Variovorax paradoxus: one gene and its partner. Each later gene encodes a partner of the first gene's protein in a complex. Links are inferred from orthologs where the notes say so. Each region holds a gene or a part of one and is shown in the gene's direction. Other genes may lie near its edges.

Region 1 (7,667 bases):
CAATGACCTCGGGCCCGCCCTCATCGCGATGGGCATGGCCGGCTTCCTGGCCGCCGTCACGCAGGCGCCGCTCACCGCCTTCATCATCGTGATGGAAATGGTCGACGGCCACTCGATGGTGCTGAGCCTCATGGCTTCGGCCATGCTGGCCAGCCTCGTCTCCCGCATGATCAGCCGGCCGCTCTACGAGACGCTGGCCGAGCACATGGTGGGCCGGGCCATCGGCAGCACCGCGCCGGTGCACCGGCCGGGGCCCGAAGCCCCCGCAGAAAAACCTTCTCAACCCGCCCCCTCGCCATGAAATGCAGGGCGGACTATCATGCTCGGTTGCCCTCGGACGATCGAACCCTTGAAATCCCCCGCCACTGACAACCCGGAACGCGACGCCTACCTGGGCGCCGTGCTCGCGCAGCAGCGCATCAGCATCCGCGGTGCGCGCACCCACAACCTGAAGAACGTCGACCTCGACATTCCGCGCAACAAGCTGGTGGTGATCACCGGCCTGTCGGGCTCGGGCAAGTCGAGCCTGGCGTTCGACACGCTGTATGCCGAAGGACAGCGGCGCTACGTGGAAAGCCTCTCGGCCTATGCGCGGCAGTTTCTGCAGCTCATGGACAAGCCCGACGTCGACGTGATCGAGGGCCTCTCGCCCGCCATCAGCATCGAGCAGAAGGCCACCAGCCACAACCCGCGCTCCACCGTGGGCACGGTGACCGAAATCCACGACTACCTGCGCCTGCTTTACGCCCGCGCCGGCACGCCCTACTGCCCCGAACACCACCTGCCGCTGCAGGCGCAAACGGTGTCGCAGATGGTCGACGCCACGCTCGCCATTGCCAATGAGCCGCGCCTGATGATCCTGGCGCCCGTCGCGCGCGAGAAGAAAGGCGAGTTTCTGGAACTCTTCGCCGAAATGCAAGCCGCGGGCTACGTGCGCTTTCGGGTCGACGGACAAACCTACGAATACAACGACCTGCCCAAGCTCAAGAAAACCGAGAAGCACGACATCGACGTGGTGATCGACCGGCTGCGCGCGCGCCCCGACATGCAGCAGCGCCTGGCCGAGAGCTTCGAAGCCGCGTTGCGGCTCGCCGAAGGCCGCGCCATTGCGCTGGAGCTGGGCACCGAGGGAGCGCCCGACAAGGAGCACCTGTTCAACGCCAAGTTCGCGTGCCCGATCTGCCACTACTCGCTCTCGGAACTGGAGCCGCGCCTCTTCTCGTTCAACTCGCCTGTGGGCGCCTGCCCGAGTTGCGACGGCCTCGGCCACCGCGAGGTGTTCGACCCGGCGCGCGTGGTGGCCTTTCCTTCGCTCTCGCTGGCCAGTGGCGCCATCAAGGGCTGGGACCGCCGCAACGGCTACTACTTCAGCATGATCGAGAGCGTTGCGAAGCACTACAAGTTCGACGTCGACGCGCCCTTCGAATCCTTGCCCGCTTCGGTGCAGCAGGTGCTGCTGCACGGCTCGGCAGCCGAGGAGATCAAGTTCAACTACACCATGGAGTCGGGCAACTTCGCGGGCAAGAAGCTCACGAAGAAGCACCCCTTCGAGGGAATCATCCCGAACATGACGCGGCGCTACCGCGAGACCGATTCGGTGATGGTGCGCGAAGACCTTGCGCGCTTTCGCAACCTGCAGCCGTGCCCCGACTGCGGCGGCTCGCGCCTCCGGCCCGAGGCGCGCAACGTGTTCCTGGTGGACGAGGCCAATCGCCCGGCCGATGGCGGCGAGCCGCCGCGCATGGCGATCTTCGAACTGAGCCATCTCACGCTGCGCGATTCGCTCGCCTGGTTCCAGAACCTGAAGCTGCGCGGCGCCAAGGCCGACATTGCCGACAAGGTGGTGCGCGAAATCGGCCTGCGCCTGAAGTTCCTGAACGACGTGGGCCTGAACTACCTGAGCCTGGACCGCAGCGCGGAAACCCTTTCGGGCGGCGAGGCGCAGCGCATTCGCCTGGCCTCGCAAATCGGCTCCGGCCTTACGGGCGTGATGTACGTGCTCGACGAGCCGAGCATCGGCCTTCACCAGCGCGACAACGACCGCCTCATCGGCACGCTGAAGCACCTGCGCGACATCGGCAACAGCGTGATCGTGGTCGAGCACGACGAGGACATGATCCATGCCGCCGACCACGTGATCGACATGGGCCCCGGCGCCGGCGTGCACGGTGGCCGCGTGATGGCGCAGGGCACCTACGCCGAGGTGTCGGCCAACCCCGATTCGCTCACTGGCCAATACCTGTCGGGCACGAAGAAGATCGAAGTGCCCAAGCACCGCACCGCCTGGCTGCCGGTCGTGAAGAAGCCGGCCTTCAACGAAGGCAAGAAGGCCTCGCGCTTTCCGCCGAGCCCCGCGGCCGAGCGGCGCGCCGCGCGCGAAGCGGCGCACCTTGCCTCGCAAACCGACCTGCAGGAGATCCGCGTGGTCGGCGCCACCGGCAACAACCTGAAGAACGTGAGCGTGGCTTTTCCGGTCGGCCTGCTCACCTGCGTCACGGGCGTTTCGGGCTCGGGCAAGTCGACGCTGGTGAACGACACGCTCTACACCGCCGTGGCGCGCACGCTCTACCGCGCGCACGAAGAGCCGGCCGCGCATGAATCGGTCGAGGGCATCGAGTATTTCGACAAGGTCATCAATGTCGACCAGAGCCCCATCGGCCGCACGCCGCGCAGCAACCCGGCCACCTACACGGGCCTGTTCACCCCCATCCGCGAGCTGATGGCCGAGACCAACACCGCGCGCGAACGCGGCTACGGCCCGGGGCGCTTCAGCTTCAACGTGGCGGGCGGCCGCTGCGAAGCTTGCCAGGGCGACGGCGTGGTGAAGGTCGAGATGCACTTTCTGCCTGACGTGTACGTGCCCTGCGAGGTGTGCCACGGCCAGCGCTACAACCGCGAGACGCTCGAGGTCCAGTACAAGGGCAAGAACATTGCGCAGATCCTCGAGATGACGGTCGAGGTGGCGCACGAATTTTTGAAGGCCGTGCCGACTATCGAGCGCAAGCTGCGCACGCTGCTCGACGTGGGCCTTTCGTACATCAAGCTCGGCCAGTCGGCCACCACGCTCTCGGGCGGCGAGGCGCAGCGCGTGAAGCTGGCGCTGGAGCTCAGCAAGCGCGACACCGGCCGCACGCTCTACATCCTCGACGAACCGACCACCGGGCTGCACTTTGCCGATATCGAGTTGCTGCTGAAGGTGCTGCACCAACTGCGCGACGCGGGCAACACCATCGTCGTGATCGAGCACAACCTGGACGTCATCAAGACAGCCGACTGGCTCATCGACATGGGGCCGGAGGGCGGCGCCGGCGGCGGCACGGTGGTGGGCGAAGGCACGCCGGAAGATATCGCCGCGAATGAGGCGAGCCACACGGGGCGCTACCTCAAGCGGCTGCTGTAGTAGCCGGCGCCGGCTTCCTGCACGAATGCGCAAGCCGCGCCACAATCGCGGCCCATGCCTTCCTTCACGCCGCGCCAGTTCGTCCTGCTCGTTCTCCTGACCCTTGCATGGGGCCTCAACTGGCCTGTGATGAAGCTCGGCGTGGCGGACTATCCGCCGCTCGCCTTCCGCGCTATTTCCATCTGGCTGGGCCTGCCGGTGCTGGGCCTCGCGCTGGTGTGGATGAAGGTGCCCTTTCGCGTGCCGCGAAGCGCGTGGCCCGAACTGGTGTGGCTGGGCGCCACCAACATGTTCGTCTGGCATGCCTCAATCATCCTTGCGGTGAAGGCGCTCTCTGGCGGGCGCGCGGCAATCCTGGGCTACACGATGCCGGTGTTCTCGGCGGTGATCGGCGCCGTGCTGTTCTCTGCCGTGCTCACGCGGCGCGCATGGATCGGCGTGGGTGCATGCGCGGTGGGCGTGGGGCTCTTGCTGTGGCACGAACTCACCGACCTTGCAGGACGGCCCGGCTACGTGGCGCTCGCACTGGCGGCTGCCGCAACATGGGCGTTGGGCACGCAGCTGCTGCGGCACACGCGCATCGGGCTTCCCACGCTCACGCTCTCGTTCTGGATGACCGCAATGACGGCTGTCGTGATGACGGTGCTCACGCTGCTCTTTGAGCGCGACCAATGGCGTTGGCCGGGCCAGGTGACCTGGGGTTCGATTCTCTACAACGCGGTGCTGATCTTCGGCTTTGCGCACGCAGCGTGGTTCTACCTGGCGCGCGGCCTTCCGCCGGTGGCATCGACGCTCAGCGTGATGTTCATCCCCGTGCTCGGTGTGTTCAGCGGCGCGGTGTGGCTCGGCGAGGTCGTGCACTGGCAGGACTGGGTCGCCGTCGCGCTGATGATGGTGGCGATCGCCTCGGTGCTCTGGCCCTCGCGCAGCGCCGCCGCCAAGGCCTGACGAAGACGGCTCAGGTCGTCGTCTGCACGTGCAGCCGGCTGGTCTTGCAGCGGTGCAGCGCGCGGTAGTGCTCCAGCGGCCGTCCGTTGGCACCGTAGGCAATCGAATCGATGCGCAGCAGCGGCTCGGGCTGCGGCAGGTCGAGCAGCTTGCAGGTTTCGGCATCGGGCAGCACGGCATCGATCCAGCGCTCGGCGCGCACCAGCCGCAGCCCGTATTGCCGGCGCAGCACGTCGTACAGCGAGCGGTCTTCCAGGCGTGCTCGGTGCAGCCCGGGTGCAAGATCCGCCGGCACCACGGTCTCGACCAGCAGGCGCAACTCGCCATCGACGCTGCGAAGGCGCTTGAGCGCGACGACTTGCGTATCGTCGGCCAGCCCCAGTGACGAGGCCTCTTGCGCGGTGGGCGCGCGCAGTTCCTGCGTGAGGATCTGCGTGCGCACCGAGCGGCCCTTGCGCTCCATCTCGTCGGAGAAGCCCAGCACGGTCGAAACAAAATCTTCGTCGCGCTCGCGTGCCGACACGAAGGCGCCGCGACCCTTGATCTTGTAGATGAGGTTGTTGCGCACCAGGTCGGCCAGTGCCTCGCGCACCACGATGCGCGAAATGCCGAACTGCTCGCCCAGCTCCGCTTCGGAGGGCAGCTTGGCGCCGATGGGCAGCACGCCTTGCAGGATCTGCAGGCGAATGGCGTCGCGAAACTGCGCCCACAGCGGCGATTCGGAGTTGCGGTCGAGCACGGTCGACATGTCGTTGGGACTGTTCACTTTTAGGCTTGGCCAAGCACTGGGTTGGCCATCAATGATGCATCGAAAGAAGGTTGTTCGCCTGCCGGCACGGCATGAAGGCGTACGTTGTGCCGCTCGCGCAGCGCCGTGGTGCAGGCGCACAGCTCGTTGTGGGCATGCACGGCGTCCCAGCCCAGCGCCTCGGCCGCAACGCCCGCGATCTCGGCCAGGGCTGCGTCGGTCACCAGGCCGCGAATGGCCAGCAGCGTGCGGCGAATCACGAGGTCGTCCAGGTGCACCACGCCGGTTTCAAGGCACAGGTACGACAGCTCGACGGCCGAATAATCCGGCGCATGCTCGAGCGGCACGTCACCCGACGCCGCAAGGCGCTGCGCAAGCGGCAGCGCCTTCGAGCCGTAGCGCGCCAGCAGGTTCAGCGCGCGCGTGCGGCCCATGCCGGAGGCCGCCATCATCTTCTCGATGAAGCGGTCGGCCGCCGCTGCATCGGCCGGCAGCTCCGCGCCACCGCCAATGGGCAGCAACTCGGTCGATGCGGTGCGCGAGCGGCCCAGCAGCTGCATCACTTCGTTGGTGGCTTCTTCGGCCAGCGAGCGAAAGGTGGTCCACTTGCCGCCGACCAGGCCGACGATCGCAATGTCGCGCGTCGCATTCGGCGGATCGACCACCACAGAATGGTCGCGCGAAATCTGGCCCGGCTTGTCCGCATCGGAGCGCGCAAGCGGCCGCACGCCAACGTAGGTGTAGACCACGTCGCCGCGGCCGAAGGCCATGTTGGGGAAAACCTCGCGCAGCACGTCGATCAGGTAGTCGACCTCCGCCGGTTCGGTGACGATCTGGTCCGGGTCTTCCACCGGGATGTCGGTGGAGCCCACCAGCACGCGGTCCAGGAACGGGTAGACGATGCACACGCGCCCGTCCACCGCCTCGAAGTAGGCCATGCGGCCATCGAGCGCGTCGCGCAGCGCCGGGTGGTCGAGCACCAGGTGCGAGCCCTTGGTGCCCATCACGCGCGGACCGCCGCCGCCGAGCACGGCCGCGCTGCGGTCGAGCCATGCGCCCGTGGCATTCACCACGGTGTCGGCCGTCACGCGCACCAGTGCGCCGGTGATCTCGTCGCGCAAGGTGAGGATGTTGCCCGCGCAGCCCATCACGCGGCAGTAGTTCGAGGCCGCGGAGCGCGGCTGGTCGCGGCAGGCATCGCCGATGAGCTCAAGGATGAGCCATTCGGGATGGCTGATCCACGCATCGAAGAAGGTGGCGGTCCAGCGGATGGCCGCGCGGAACAAACCACGGTCGGCCGAAGGCACGCGGCTGATGCGGTGCCCCGGCATCACGCGCTGGCGGCGCCCCAGCAGGTCATAGAGCCGCAGGCCCAGCGCCACCGCCAGCAGGCCGCGTGTGCGCTGCGGCGGCGTACGGCCGAAGAACTTGAGCGCGCTGCTCATCAGTCCGCCGAAGAAGTTGGCAAGCGGCACCACCGTCTTGAGCGGCCGCACCAGGTGCGGCGCATTGCGCAGCAGCAGGTTGCGCTCGCGCGTGGCTTCGGCCACCAGCGAGAAGCTGCCGCTCTCCAGGTAGCGCAGGCCGCCGTGGATCATGCGCGAGGGCGCGCTGCTGGCGCCTGCGCCAAAGTCGCCCTTGTCGACGATGAGGCAATCGACGCGCTGCAGCGACAGGTCGCGAAACACGCCGACGCCGTTGATGCCGGCGCCCACGATCACGGTGGAAAAATGGCGACCCGCCAGCGAGGCGGGACGCACGAAAGGAAGTTGCCAGGCGCTCATCTCGCACTTCCCGAGATGGGGGTGAATACAGGTGACATGCTGTCGATCAGTTCGTTGAAACCGGCGTTGAAATCCGCATGGGCGCTGGCGTCCCGTGCATCGGGTTCGACCACTTCGCAGGGCGCGAGCAATGGGCTGCCCTGGGCCGCGTCGTCGAGGCCTTGCGACATGGCCGCATAGATTGCGGCGCCGCGCGCACCGGTCTCGTCGTCGGCGCAGCGCTCGACCGGGCGCCCAAGAAAAGCGGCGAGCAGGCGCACGAGGCGTGCATCGCTCGCGCCGCCGCCGAGCACCGTCATCTGGCTCACCGCGAGGCCGCCTGCGGCCAGGCGCGCCGTATGCCGCGCGTGCAACGCCGCCACGGAATCGACCACGGCACGTGCCATGTCCGAGCGCGTGTGATGGCTCTTGAGGCCCACGAAGCCGGCGGTCACGCCACCGCCTCCGTTGACGAAGGGCAGAAAGCGCAGGCCGCCAGCGCCCAGCGGCACCGTCATGGCCAGGTCGACCACCGCGCGTGCATCGGGCAGTGCGAGCACGCCGGCCAGCCAGGCGATGTTGGCCATCGACGACGGGCTGTTCTCCATGTAGAGCCGCTGGTTGCTACGGCCGAAGTTCACGACGGCTGCGACGGCGGGCTTGGGCGCCATCACCGGCCCGATGACCGCGTTCACGCACCAGGTGCCGAACACCGACACCGCGCGGCCGCGCTCTTCTGCGCCAATCGCCGTCATCGAGGCGAGCAGGTCGATGGCGCCCATGGCCACCGGAATGCCCGCGGGCAATC
Region 2 (7,249 bases), 530 kb from region 1 along the record:
TGGCCAGCCGCGTCAATGACGAGCCGGGCCTGTGGATCGGCTTCACCATCGAGAGCGACGCCTATTGGCTGCTACTCGACCCGACCCGCTTCAGCCGCGTGGGCGGCCGCACCTGGCTGGTGTGGCTCAGCACGGCCATGGCGCTCTCGCTGGCCGGCGCGGCGCTGATCACCCGGCTGATCAACCTGCCCCTGAAGCAGCTTTCGCGCGCCACCATGCAGGTGCGCGAAGGCGAATACGAGGCGCACCGGCTCGACGAGCGCGCCCGCACCAACGAAATCCGCGCGGTGAACATCGGCTTCAACCGCATGGCCGACCAGCTCGCCAAGATCGAACAGGACCGCGCCATCATGCTGGCCGGCATCTCGCACGACCTGCGCACCCCGCTGGCGCGCCTGCGGCTCGAAACCGAGATGAGCGTGTCCGACGAGGATGCGCGCGACCACATGGCGGCCGACATTGCCCAGCTCGACGCCATCATCGACAAGTTCCTCGACTACGCTCGCCCCGACCATGTCGACCCCAAGCCCGTGCTGCTGCGCGACGTGGTGGATGCCTGCACCTATGCCGTGCAGGACTACGAAGAAATGAACATCCGGGTCGACGTGCCGCCCGACCTGCGTGTGATGGGCGACGAGGTCGAGCTCACCCGCGTCATTTCCAACCTGGTGGAAAACGCCCGGCGCTACGGCAAGACGCCTTCCACCGGCGTGGCCGACGTGGTGATCCAGGCGCAAGCCAACAACGATGCGGTGCTCATCAAGGTGCGCGACCACGGCGCGGGCGTCGAGCCCGCCCTGCTCTCGCAGCTGACCAAGCCCTTCTTCCGCGGCGACGTGGCGCGCACCTCGGCGGCCGGCGCCGGCCTCGGCCTGTCGATCGTGGCCAAGAACATCGAGCGCATGGGCGGCACGTTCGCGCTCACCAGCACGCCGGGGCGCGGCCTTGCGGCGCACATCCGCATGCCGCGCGCCATGCCGGTGCCCAAGCCGGCGGAAGCGCCCAGCCGCCGGGCCTGAGCCGGGGGGCCGAAAGTCAGCGGTAAAGCAGCGCCACGGCGCGAGCTTCCATCGCCCGGCCCTCGCCCACGGGGCCGAGCTTCTCGGCCGTCTTGGCCTTCACGTTGACCTGCTCGGGCGCAAGCCCCAGCGTCTCGGCAATGCGCTGGCACATCGCCGGAATGTGCGGTGCCAGCTTGGGCGCCTGCGCGATCACCGTACTGTCGACGTTGCCGATTTCCCAGCCGGCGGCACGCACGCGGCGCGCCGCCTCGCCGAGCAGCACGGCCGAATCCGCCCCGCGAAATTGCGCGTCGGTGTCCGGAAAATACCGGCCGATGTCGCCCAGCCCCGCCGCGCCGAGCAAAGCGTCGGTAATGGCATGCAGCAGCACGTCGGCATCTGAATGCCCCAGAAGGCCGGTGGTGTGCGGCACCTCGACCCCGCCCAGGATCAGCTTGCGCCCAGCCACGAGTTGGTGAACGTCCCAGCCTTCGCCGACGCGAATATTGAACGGCGCCGTCATGCCGCACCCTTCTTGCGGCCGAGCAGAACCGCTTCGGCCAGCGCAAAGTCTTCTGAGAAGGTCACCTTGAAGTTCTGCGCGCTTCCCGGCACCAGCAAGGGCGAAAGGCCGATCGCCTCGATGGCGCCGGCTTCGTCCGTTACCGCGTCGCCTGCGCGCTCCAGCGCATCGAGCAGCATGCCAATCCGAAACATCTGCGGCGTCTGCGCCAGCCACTTGTCGGCGCGCGGCAGCGTTTGCGACACCCGGCTGTCGCCGGAAGAAACCTTCAGCGTATCCGCCAGCCGGTGCGCAAGCAGCCCGCCGACGGCGTCGTGCTCGCAAGCGGCAATCAGCGCCTCGATCTGGCTCGATGTGACCAGGCAGCGCGCCGCGTCGTGCACCAGCACCCAGTCATGCGCTCCGGCGCCTTTGTGCCGCAGCGCCGCCAGGCCGTTGCGCACCGTGGCCGCCCGTGTGACGCCGCCCACCTGCAGCAGGAATTCACCCGTGGACGGAAAGCGCGGCAACGCCGCTTGAATGTCGCGGTCTTCAGGCGACACCACCACCGCCAGCCCGGCAAAGCGGCCTGCCAGCGCGCGGAATGCCTCCACCGTGTGGGCCACCATCGACGCCCCCGCGAGCCGCTGGTATTGCTTGGGCTGCGCGCCACCCGCACGGTGGCCGAAACCGGCGCAAGGAATCAGCACGAAAAGTCGGGAGGAAGACATGGAGGTCCGGCAGCGGCCAAGGGCCGTCAAGCGAATAAGGGGCCGCCATTCTAGAATCGACAGCTTCACACCCCTCGCCAGCCGGCGCGGGGTGTCGTGCATTTTCAGAAGCGCTCAATGGACCTCCCCCACCTCACGGCGGGCAAGCGATTCACGCTGCCGCGTCCTCCTCTATCGGCCGACGCCCTGCTGCTGGCGCAATTGGGCATGCGCGAAAAAGCCGCGGGCCGCGCCACCGCGGTGTTCACGGCTGACGCAAACGACGCCCAGCGCCTGATCGACGAAATGGCGTTCTTTGCGCCGGACCTGCGCTGCGCCCTGTTCCCCGACTGGGAAACGCTGCCCTACGACAGCTTTTCTCCCCACCAGGACCTGATCAGCGAACGGCTCGCCACACTCTGGCGCATCAGCCAGAAAGAGGCCGACGTGGTGCTGGTGCCCGCCACCACCGCGCTCTACCGGCTGGCGCCGCCCGCCTTCCTGGCGGGCTACACCTTTCACTTCAAGGCCAAGCAGAAGCTCGAGGAATCGAAGCTCAAGGCCCAGCTCACGCTGGCCGGCTACAGCCATGTGACGCAGGTGGTGAGCCCCGGCGAATACGCGGTGCGCGGCGGGCTGATCGACCTGTTTCCCATGGGCTCGCTCGTGCCCTACCGCGTCGACCTGTTCGACGACGAGATCGACTCGATCCGCACCTTCGACCCCGACACCCAGCGCAGCCTCTACCCCGTGCCCGAGGTACGCCTGCTGCCGGGCCGCGAGTTTCCGATGGACGACGACGCCCGCGCGCGCTTTCGAAGCCGCTGGCGCGAGCTGCTCGAGGGCGACCCGACCAAGAGCCGCATCTACAAGGACATGGGCAACGGCGTGGCCACAGCCGGCATCGAGTACTACCTGCCGCTGTTCTTCGACGAGACGGCCACGGTGTTCGATTACTTCGGCCCCGACGCCACCGTGGTGCTGCACGGCGACCTCGAACCCGCGTTCCAGCATTTCTGGCAAGACACCAACGAGCGCTATCGCCTGGTGCGCGGCGACCCCGAGCGGCCGGCGCTGCCGCCCGAGGCGCTGTTTCTCAATGCCGAGCAGTTCTACCAGCGGGCCAAGCCGCATGCGCAGCTGGCCATCCGAGGCGACATCGCCGCCGAAACGCCGTATGCGGAGTTCGACAGGCTGCCGCCGTTCGCGGTGGTCCGCGGCGCCGAAGACCCGCTCGTCGGCCTCAAGGCCCACATCAAGGCAACGCCGCACCGGGTGCTGCTGATTGCCGAAAGCGAAGGCCGGCGCGAAAGCCTGCTCGACTTTCTCCGTGCCAGCGGCGTGAGCCCGCCGGCCTTCGACTCGCTGGCCGAGTTCGAGGCCTCCCCCGACGAGAAGATCGGCATTGCCACCGCCGCGCTGGCCTCTGGCTTCGCGTGGCGCGAACAGGGCATCGACCTCGTCACCGAAACCGAGCTCTTCGCCACCGCGCCCACCACCCGCCGCCGCAACAAGAAGCAGGAACAGGTCAGCGACGTCGAGGCGCTGATCAAGGACCTGTCCGAGCTCAACGTGGGCGACCCGGTGGTCCACACCGCCCACGGCATCGGCCGCTACCGCGGCCTGATCCACATGGACCTGGGCCAAGGCGTGGATGCCGAAGGCAAGCCGCTGCTGCAGGAAATGCTGCACCTGGAGTACGCCGACAAGGCCACGCTCTACGTGCCCGTTTCGCAGCTGCACCAGATCAGCCGCTACACCGGCGTGAGCGCCGACGAGGCGCCGCTGCACAAGCTGGGCTCCGGCCAGTGGGAAAAGGCCAAGCGCAAGGCCGCCGAGCAGGTGCGCGACTCCGCCGCCGAGCTGCTCAACATCTATGCGCGCCGGGCCGCTCGGCAAGGCCACGCATTCCGCTATTCGGCCGCCGACTACGAAGTGTTCGCCAACGACTTCGGCTTTCAGGAAACAGCCGACCAGAAGGCCGCGATCCATGCCGTGGTGCAGGACATGATCTCGCCGCAGCCGATGGACCGCCTGGTCTGCGGCGACGTGGGTTTCGGCAAGACTGAAGTGGCGCTGCGCGCCGCGTTCATCGCCATTACCGGCGGCAAGCAGGTGGCGTTCCTCGCACCCACCACGCTGCTGGCCGAGCAACATTACCAGACGCTGGTCGACCGCTTCGCCAAGTGGCCGGTCAAGGTGGCGGAAATGAGCCGCTTCCGTTCGGCCAAGGAAATCACCGCGGCGGCCAAGGGCCTGGCCGAAGGCACGGTCGACATCGTGGTCGGCACGCACAAGCTGCTCTCGCAATCGGTCAAGTTCAAGAACCTGGGCCTGCTCATCATCGACGAGGAGCACCGCTTCGGCGTGCGGCATAAAGAAGCGATGAAGGCGATGCGCGCCGAGGTCGACGTGCTCACCCTCACCGCCACGCCGATTCCGCGCACGCTGGGCATGGCGCTCGAGGGCCTGCGAGACCTGAGCGTGATTGCGACCGCGCCGCAGCGGCGCCTGGCCATCAAGACCTTCGTGCGCAATGAGGGCACCGGCGTGATCCGCGAGGCCGTGCTGCGCGAGTTGAAGCGCGGCGGACAGGTCTACTTTCTGCACAACGAGGTCGAGACCATCGAGAACCGGCGTCAGAAGCTCGAGGAGATTCTTCCGGAAGCGCGCATTGCCGTGGCCCACGGCCAGATGCCCGAGCGCGAGCTGGAGCGCGTGATGCGCGACTTCGTGGCGCAGCGCTACAACCTGCTCTTGTGCTCGACCATCATCGAGACCGGCATCGACGTGCCGACCGCCAACACCATCGTGATGAGCCGCGCCGACAAGTTTGGCCTCGCGCAGCTGCACCAGCTGCGCGGCCGCGTCGGGCGCTCGCACCACCAAGCCTATGCCTACCTCATGGTGCCCGACACCGAGGGCCTGACCAAGCAGGCGGCCCAGCGGCTCGACGCCATCCAGCAGATGGAAGAGCTGGGCTCGGGCTTCTATCTTGCGATGCACGACCTGGAGATCCGCGGCACCGGCGAGGTGCTGGGCGAGAACCAGAGCGGCAACATGATGGAGATCGGCTTCCAGCTCTACAACGAGATGCTGAGCGAAGCCGTTCGCGCGCTCAAGGCCGGGCAGGAGCCCGACCTGCTCGCGCCGCTCTCGGTCACAACCGAGATCAACCTGCACGCGCCCGCCCTCTTGCCCGATGACTACTGCGGGGACGTACACCTGCGCCTCTCGTTCTACAAGAAGCTGGCCACCGCCAAGACACCCGAGCAGATCGACACGCTGCTGGAAGAAATCGTCGACCGTTTCGGCAAGCTGCCGCCGCAGGCGCAGACGCTGATCGACACGCACCGGCTGCGCGTGCTGGCGCGGCCGTACGGCGTGGTCAAGGTCGATGCGGCGCCGGGCGTGATCCACATCACCTTCAAGAAAGACCCGCCGGTCGATTCGATGGCCATCATTCACCTGATCCAGAAGAACAAGCACATCAAGCTTGCCGGCAACGAAAAGCTGCGCATCGAGCGCGAACTGAAAGAGCCGAAGGACCGCGCACAGATGGTGCGCGACGTGCTGCGCAGCCTCGGCCAACCCATCGTCAAGGAAACCGCCCCCGCATGAGCGCTACAGAAATCTCTTCCGGCCTCGTCATCCAGCGCGTGAAGCCGCCGCTGAAGCTCGCCGACTTCAAGCTGATCGCGTTCGACATGGATTCGACGCTGATCAACATCGAGTGCATCGACGAGATTGCCGATGCCGTGGGCAAGAAAGCGGAGGTGGCCGCCATTACCGAAGCCACGATGCGCGGCGAAATCAAGGACTTCAAGGAAAGCCTCCGGCGCCGCGTGGCGCTCTTGAAAGGCGTGCCGGTCGAGGCGCTGCAGCAGGTGTACGACCAGCGTCTGCAGCTCAACCCAGGTGCTGCCGAACTGGTCGCGACGTGCAAGGCGGCCGGGCTCAAGGTGCTGCTGGTGTCGGGCGGCTTCACGTTCTTTGCCAACCGGGTGAAAGACCGCCTGGGCATCGATTTCGCACGCTCCAACCTGCTCGACGAAGCCGATGGCCGACTCACCGGCCAGGTGGTGCAGCAAAGCTGGGGCGACATCTGCGACGGCGCCGAGAAGCGCCGCACGCTGCGCGAAGTCGCATCTCTGCTCGGCATCTCCCTTGCCGAAACCATTGCCGTGGGCGACGGCGCCAACGACCTGCCGATGATGGGCGAAGCCGGCCTCTCCGTGGCGTACCACGCCAAGCCGAAGGTGCGCGAACAGGCCATGGTGGCCATCAACGAAGGCGGCCTCGACCGCTTGCTGGAGATTTTGAAATGAACGACGACACAGCTCCGCTCTACAGTGCAGACGCCCTCAGGGACTACGGCAGCGCATTGCTGCAAAAAGCCGGGCTTGCCGCCGCGATGGCCGATAGCGTTGCTCGCACACTGGTCGAAGGCGACCTGCTGGGCCACGACACGCACGGGCTCGCCCTGCTGGCCGGCTATGTGAAGGAAATTGAATCCGGCGGCATGACGCGCGACGGTGCCCCCGAGGTGCTGTCGGACCGGCCCGCCGCCGTGCTGTGGGATGGCAAGCGCTTGCCCGGCCCCTGGCTCATGGACCAGGGCATGGACATGCTGCTCCCGCGCGCGCGCGAGCTCGGCACCGCCTCGCTCGTGATCCGCCGCAGCCATCACATCGCCTGCCTCGCCGTCTACATGCTGCGCGCGCTGCAGGAAGACATGCTGATGCTGCTCGCCTGCTCCGACCCCAATACGGCCAGCGTCGCGCCCTTCGGCGGCACGCAGGCGGTGTTCACGCCCAATCCGCTGGCCATGGGCTTTCCGCTGTCGCAAGGCGGCGTGATGGTCGACATTTCGGCTTCCATCACCACCAACGGCATGAGCAACCGCAAGCGCGCGGCCGGCGAGACTTTTGCCGAAGAATGGCTGATCGACGCCGCGGGCAAGCCCACGAGCAACCCGCAGGTGCTGTTCGACCAGCCGCCCGGCACGCTGCTGCCGGTAGGCGGACTGAGTCACG

What was found. Proteins that work in one complex are often made in the same cells at the same time.
Region 2: the proteins of uvrA (region 1) and mfd are in contact, whole or in part, in a crystal structure (PDB 4DFC), measured with the Escherichia coli proteins. The link is inferred for Variovorax paradoxus from one-to-one orthologs.

The regions. Positions count from the first base shown.
Region 1 is NZ_CP123990.1:3,061,840-3,069,506, reverse strand. What follows is about bases 1-3,600. They hold uvrA (excinuclease ABC subunit UvrA), read left to right. Parts: upstream 1-319; coding sequence 320-3,400; downstream 3,401-3,600. Other genes in these bases: QHG62_RS14930 (DMT family transporter), read left to right, coding at 3,455-3,600; QHG62_RS14940 (chloride channel protein), read left to right, coding at 1-301. Also shown: more of QHG62_RS14930, read left to right, coding at 3,601-4,348; QHG62_RS14925 (GntR family transcriptional regulator), read right to left, coding at 4,359-5,096; QHG62_RS14920 (glycerol-3-phosphate dehydrogenase/oxidase), read right to left, coding at 5,117-6,880; QHG62_RS14915 (FGGY family carbohydrate kinase), read right to left, coding at 6,877-7,667. UniProt on the Escherichia coli protein: The UvrABC repair system catalyzes the recognition and processing of DNA lesions. UvrA is an ATPase and a DNA-binding protein. A damage recognition complex composed of 2 UvrA and 2 UvrB subunits scans DNA for abnormalities.
Region 2 is NZ_CP123990.1:2,532,380-2,539,628, forward strand. What follows is about bases 1,986-6,034. They hold mfd (transcription-repair coupling factor), read left to right. Parts: upstream 1,986-2,351; coding sequence 2,352-5,834; downstream 5,835-6,034. Other genes in these bases: ispD (2-C-methyl-D-erythritol 4-phosphate cytidylyltransferase), read right to left, coding at 1,986-2,234; serB (phosphoserine phosphatase SerB), read left to right, coding at 5,831-6,034. In the rest of the region: QHG62_RS12325 (sensor histidine kinase), read left to right, coding at 1-1,019; ispF (2-C-methyl-D-erythritol 2,4-cyclodiphosphate synthase), read right to left, coding at 1,036-1,524; more of ispD, read right to left, coding at 1,521-1,985; more of serB, read left to right, coding at 6,035-6,541; QHG62_RS12350 (Ldh family oxidoreductase), read left to right, coding at 6,538-7,249. UniProt on the Escherichia coli protein: Couples transcription and DNA repair by recognizing RNA polymerase (RNAP) stalled at DNA lesions. Mediates ATP-dependent release of RNAP and its truncated transcript from the DNA, and recruitment of nucleotide excision repair machinery to the damaged site.